Regions from separate parts of the Brevibacillus sp. HB1.1 genome, predicted to be linked through region 2. Evidence: riboswitches for the same ligand, from Rfam matches in the RefSeq annotation. Region 2 holds a riboswitch; the other holds the start of a gene.
What was found. Region 2 has a riboswitch for S-adenosylmethionine ahead of HPY27_RS05840 (ABC transporter permease). Riboswitches for the same ligand answer to the same signal wherever they lie in the genome.
Positions count from the first base shown of each region.

Region 1 (3,334 bases), on a different contig from region 2:
TTACACCATTGTGGGGGGGATTAGAGTAGTAGCCGGATATACGTTTTTTTCGATTGCGGTAACGATCTGGCTTTTATGTGATCTTTATTTTCCGCTGCAATACGCGCATTGGGAGTATTTGTTTCCGATCATGGACAGCAGTTTGGAGAACCTTTTCAAAGGAATGCTGGCCATGTCTTTGACCAGTGTTGGCTTTGAGGTGATCTACGTGGTTTACCCCTTTGTAGAAAATAAAGATAGGGTCAACAAAAGTACCCAGTGGGCGGTGCTGGTGACGTATCTGGCGTATTTGCTTATCATGCTCGTGTCCCTGGTCTTCTTTAGTCAGGGTCAGCTTATGCGGACGATCTGGGCGACACTCAATCTGCACAAGATGGTGTACCTCCCCGTTCTGGAAAGGTTCGAGCTGGTTGTCATTTCTTTGTGGCTCATCGTCATCTTGCCCAATATTATGTTGTATTTGTGGTGCTCTGCACGTGGACTCAAACGCCTCTTCGGATTCAACTTGCGAACATCGTTGAATTGGATTATGCCCCTGATCTATATTACTTCATTGACGGTGTTTACAAGGTTGGAGATGAATATGATCAATGATTGGTATGGGAAAACGAGTATGTATGTTGCATTCCTGTACCCCTATTTTTTGTACATCATGGTTCTGCTAAAGCAGCGAACGCAACCGGCGAAATCGACGAGCAAAGGGGAAAGTGCCTGATGCGACATGATCGAAAATACGCGATGCCCTTGTTGAAGCGGTTTTTGGCGCTGTGGTGTTCGGGCATCTTGATTGTAACAGGCTGCTCGGATCGGCAAATTTTCGATGAAACAGGACTTGCAACGGCTGTCGGCTATGATCTGTTAAAAGATGGCAAAATTCGCGGGACGTCTGTCATGCCTTCCATTAATCCAGAGGCAAGGCATAAGATACAGATCTTATCAGCCACAGGGGAAACCAGCAAAGGAATCCGGGATAAGATGAATTTGCAATCAGACAAAAGAGTATTGGGTGGGCAAATTCGTGTTGCCCTCTACAGTGAAAACTTTTCAAAGCAGGGACTTGGCAGCATCATTGACACGTTGTATCGGGATTCGTCCCTTTCTAGCAGGATTTATCTTTGTGTGTTTGCAGGCGAAACATATGATATGCTGACGTATCCTTATTCAGAACAAGGGAATATTGGAATCTACCTGTATCGTTTGATTGAGCAAAATATCCGTGGGGAAAAAATTCCTTCTTCGACCATGCATGAGTTTTTCCGGGCTTACTATGAAAAAGGGATCGACCCGGTCATGCCGTACATAGAAAGAAAGGGAGATGAACTGAAAATCAAAGGCATCGCCTTATTCAAAGGTGATCGTTATGTGTCATGGGTTACACCCAAGGAAGCCTTTCTACTCAAACTTATCCACGGAAAGTTCCGCATCGGCAGCTATGATACTTCTGTTCCTACTGCTATTTTTGGGGAGTCACCCAAAAACCACAACAGCAAAAAAGTCCAGGTGCAGCTCGTTTTCGATACAATTTCCAGCCATGCGAAAATCAAATTAAGCCAAATATCCCCACCAATCTTCGATATTCATGTCAAGTTGCATGCCCGAATTTTGGAGTTAACCATCCCGCTAAAGCTAGAAAATGCCAAGTTGCTGAAAATCATGGAACATGCACTGGAGAAAGAGCTTGAAAAAGAATTGCATAAACTCATAAGCAAACTGAAGAGCCTCGATGTTGACCCAATTGGCTTCGGCTCGATCTATCGTTCAGAGAAAAGAGGAATGGCCAACATGACGCAGGCTGAATGGCGAAAGATGTTTCAGGATGCAACGTTTCGCTTCCACGTAAAGTCAAAAATCATCCGCAACGGCGTCATGGATTAAAAAACTTTTCCTTCTATTACTATTGACGTGATATTTCCGAAAAGGATATAATCCGTTTTGTATCATCATGAAATAGAAAAGACGAACATAATATACGTAGATATCTTTCTTATCAAGAGAGGCGGAGGGACAGGCCCTATGAAGCCCGGCAGCCGGTTCATTTTCGGATGAACGTCGCGGTGCCAATTCCTACAAGATTGTTTGGATCTTGTATAGATGAGAAGGGTGGATGCGAACGTATAACATTGCGTTGCAGCCCCTTTTTCGTTTATGAAAAAAGGGGTTTTCTGATTTTATTTAGATTGTGGTCGGGAGGTGGATGCGTTGATCCAACTGCGTCATTTGCATAAAAGCTATCAAGTACAAGGGAAAACCATCCCAGCGTTAACGGGGATCGACCTTTCCATAGAGCAAGGAGAAATATACGGGATTATCGGACACTCTGGTGCAGGGAAAAGTACGTTGATCCGATGCATCAATTTGCTGGAGCGTCCAACTTCAGGGGAAGTTATTGTGGACGGCGTCGATTTGACAAAGCTGGATGAAGGGAAGCTGCAAGAAAAGCGCCGCTCAATCGGCATGATTTTTCAGCACTTCAACTTGCTGTCTTCTTCGACAGTCGGCGAAAATGTCGCTTTTCCGCTCAAGCTGGCAAAGCGTCCGAAGGCAGAGATTGATAAGAAAGTGAACGAGCTGCTAAAGCTGGTTGGCTTGGAGGCACATAAGGACAAATATCCGTCCCAACTGTCTGGCGGACAGAAGCAGCGTGTAGGGATTGCTCGGGCGCTCGCGAATGATCCAAAAGTGCTGCTCTGTGACGAAGCTACATCGGCTCTCGATCCGCAGACGACGAACTCCATTCTGGCACTCCTCTTGGACATCAACCGTAAGCTGGGCTTGACCATTGTGTTGATTACCCACGAGATGCACGTCATTCGCTCCATTTGTGATCGTGTTGGCGTCATTGATGGAGGAAAGATCGTCGAGTCGGGTAACGTACTGGATGTATTCCTTCGTCCGCAGCATCTAACGACACAAGAATTCGTGGAACAAGTAGCGGATTCTACAGAGCTGCGTGAAGCAGTCGCGCACGAAAAGGCCTCGGGGAACCGCACGATTGCTCGTGTCACCTTCCTCGGAGAAAAAACGTATCAGCCGATCCTGTTCCAGACAATGCAAGAGACTGGTACGGTATTCAGCATTTTGCAGGGAACAATCTCCCGCATGAAGGATACGCCGTATGGTCAGTTGGTGATCGAGCTGGAAGGCGATGTCGCACAGAATCAAAAGACCATTGAGACGCTGCGCCAACGTGGCTTGGAAGTAGAGGTGATATAAATGGACTGGACATTCGAAAATGTGGATTGGGCTGAAATCGGCGTAGGTACGATGGATACGCTCACGATGCTCGGCTTTTCCACCCTGTTTACCGTCCTGATTGGTTTGCCGCTGGGAATCA
Region 1 covers NZ_JABMIV010000012.1:128,022-131,355, forward strand. The annotation lists gene HPY27_RS25270 (GerAB/ArcD/ProY family transporter) at 1-715, shown strand, start outside; gene HPY27_RS25275 (Ger(x)C family spore germination protein) at 715-1,875, shown strand; SAM riboswitch class I at 1,982-2,098, shown strand; gene HPY27_RS25280 (methionine ABC transporter ATP-binding protein) at 2,200-3,213, shown strand; gene HPY27_RS25285 (methionine ABC transporter permease) at 3,214-3,334, shown strand, end outside.
Region 1: another riboswitch for S-adenosylmethionine. It lies ahead of HPY27_RS25280 (methionine ABC transporter ATP-binding protein); the one in region 2 lies ahead of HPY27_RS05840 (ABC transporter permease).

Region 2 (3,334 bases):
CGTTGCAAGCGAACATGGTAAGGGAAATCATGAATCCCGGAAAAAACAGCCGCCACCACTGTCCACTCAGCATAACTGCCAGCGCGTCGTTGGCCATGGTTCCCCAGCTGGCGGTTGGTGCCTGCACTCCCAGCCCAAGAAAGCTGAGAAACGATTCGGCGAAAATCGCATGTGGTATCGTAAAGGTCAAGTTCACGATGATGACGCCGATCGTATTCGGCAACAGATGTTTCATGATGATTTTGGCATGAGAGGTACCCAGCTTTTCTGCAGCCAGCACAAACTCCTGACGCTTGATCTGCATGATCTGCCCTCTGACCAGACGGGCCATGCCGACCCAGCCGGTTAGTGAAAGGGCAATAATGATCGTTGCGAGTCCAGGCTCCAGAACCACCATCAGCAGGATTACCACCAGGAGATACGGAATGCTGTACAGAATTTCAGCCAATCGCATCAGGATGTTGTCCACACGGTCGCCCAGCTTGTTCCTCCCTGCCATGTAGCCGGATATCCCGCCGATGCAAACACCGATCACTAGGTCGATAGCAGCTGCCGCCACACCAATAAATAAAGAGATTTGACCGCCTACCCAGGTACGTGCCCACATGTCCCGACCCAAGTCATCCGTTCCAAACCAATGCTCGCCCGACAGTGGCAGATTTCCCTTCGTCAATGACTGTTCATGCGGGCTGTGGGGAACCAGCATCGGCCCGATGATGGAGAGGGTCACCACTGCCAAGAGAAGGAAGAACCCGAGCATTGCCAGCTTGTTGCGGAATACTCGCTGCAATACCTCCTGCCAATACCCAAGACTGGGGCGTTCCCGAAATTCCTCGGATAGCCGGGTTCGGTCTACTGGTCGAAACAGCGAATCCAGTTGTGTTGCCTGATTGGCCATAACGCTACTTCCCTCCACTCGTCAATCTGATGCGCGGGTCAATCACCCGATACAGCAGGTCGATGATGTACAACGTAAAAATGAGGACAAAGCTGTAAAATACTGTGGTGCCCAAAATAACAGGGTAATCGCGGTTAAAAATACTTTCCACGAAGTATTTGCCGAGCCCGGGAATGGCAAAAATCTTTTCCACCACAAAGGTTCCGGTCATCAGGTTGGCAAACAGCGGACCGATAAAGGTAAGAACCGGCAATATGGCATTGCGCATCCCGTGTCTAACGACAATAGAAAAGGTGCCAAGCCCTTTCGCCTCCGCTGTGCTTATGTATTCCTGTTGCCAAACCTCAAGCATGCTGGCTCGTACGAAACGAGCGATAATGGCGAGCGGACCGATAGCGAGCGCAAGCGTTGGAAGAATCGAGTGTTCCCAGCTCCCCCACGCAGCAACGGGAAACAGCTCCCATTTGACCGCCAAGTACTTGATCAACAGTGGCGCCAGAATAAAACTGGGGACGGAGATCCCGATGATGGCTGCAAACATAGACAAGAAATCCAGCGTTCGATTGTGATAGAGTGCCGCTACGATTCCCAGTGTGATTCCACCTGCTAGCGCGACAATAAACGACTGGAGTCCCAGAACAGCCGATGCGGGAAATCCTTCTGCAATCAGCGTGTTCACATCCCTCGTCTTGGACTGGATAGAGGGCCCCAAGTCAAATTGCAGCAATCCTTTCAGATAGAGCAGGTACTGTACCGTGATTGGCTGATCCAGGTTGTACTCCGCCCGCATGTTCTTTACCACTTCTTCTGGAAGCATTTTGGCGTCAGACGCAAACGGGTCACCCGGAATCAGGTGCATGGTCACAAACGTCACCGTGACAATGATCCACAGCGTAACGATCATGAGAAGGCCACGCTTGACCGCATAATGAAGCACGTTGTTTCCTCCTTCACATAACACATAGTAAAAAGATATGAATACTAAGAATTATAAATATAGAAAACCCCTCTCCGAAAAGAAGAGGGGCGATTACACGGTTCCCACCTTCTCATCTCGCAGAATAACTCCGCAGGAATTAGCACCGTAAGGTCAATCAGACCAAGGTTGCCGGGTTTCATCGGGCCAGCCCCTCCACCACTCTCGATAAGAATGTTCTATGAAATTTAATTTCATCGTAAAATTCTTTTTTATCTTATCATTTTACTCGGATATGTCAATGCTGTTCAATGACAATTGATTTTTCTTTATAATTTATGGAAAAAGTAAATCTTCACACACGTGTGGATATAAGGATGTCAGCCCAAATCTTAATTGTGGTAGCTAGGATCAACAAGGCAAGAATGGTCTGGAGAATCCGGGTGCCCAAACGTTTGCTGACCTTCGTACCGAGTGGCGCTGCCATGATGCTGGCGATTACCATGATCACGGATGGCCACAGCAATATGTCCCCCGCCATCCATTTCCCTATCGTCGAACCGATGGAAGAAAGAAAAGTGATGGCAAGAGATGAAGCAATCGTAACTCTTGTCGGAATCTTGAGGATGGTCAGCATGATGGGAACCAAAATAAAAGCGCCAGCTGCCCCGACAATTCCGGAGGCGCCTCCGACAATCAAAGCGGATAATACGGCTGTTGGTTTATGAAAGATAACCTCGGTCTGTTCACGTCCGTCCATCCGCTTTTTTGGCAGAAACATCAAGATTACAGCAATGGTGGCCAAGATGGCGTAAACGATATTGATAGCATCTGCCGAAAGAAATTTTCCTCCATACCCTCCAAGCAAGCTCCCAACAATAATGGCACTTCCCATATACGCAACGAGCTGGTAATGAATAAGCTTATCTTTGCGCAGAGTCCAAACAGCAGCTAGGGTGGCAAAAAATACTTGGACTGCACTTATTCCGGATACTTCGTGAGCTGTGTAAGCAACGAATCCAAGGGCGGGCGGAATGTACAGAAGCATCGGATACTTGATGATGGAGCCCCCGATTCCGACGAGACCAGAGATAAATGATCCCGCGAAACCGATAACAAACAGTGTGATCACAAGGTCGATAGTCATACGCTCACCCTTTGCAATACCTCGCTTCGTTTTATCCTCGTTCTACGATTGCCAAGCCGTCTATTTGCCATTTCAAGATTCCGCCGCTCAAATTCATGACATCCTTGAATCCGTTTGCTTTTAGAATGCTTGCGGCAATAGCGGATCGGGCACCGGAACGGCACTGTACGAGAAGCGGCTTATCGAGAGGAATCTCATCCAGCCGCTTGGCGAGCGTACCGAGCATGATGTGCTGTGCATCCGGAATGTGTCCTTCCTTCCACTCAGCCAGATTCCGTACATCTACTACGTGTACTTCTCCCTTTTCCACCCGTTCTGCAATCTCCAACGGTGTTACCTCTTCGATTGTCTCGAGCGAAGACACTTCCCTTTC
Region 2 covers NZ_JABMIV010000002.1:167,372-170,705, forward strand. The annotation lists gene HPY27_RS05835 (ABC transporter permease) at 1-898, opposite strand, end outside; gene HPY27_RS05840 (ABC transporter permease) at 903-1,835, opposite strand; SAM riboswitch class I at 1,945-2,049, opposite strand; gene HPY27_RS05845 (sulfite exporter TauE/SafE family protein) at 2,170-2,961, opposite strand; gene HPY27_RS05850 (MBL fold metallo-hydrolase) at 2,993-3,334, opposite strand, start outside.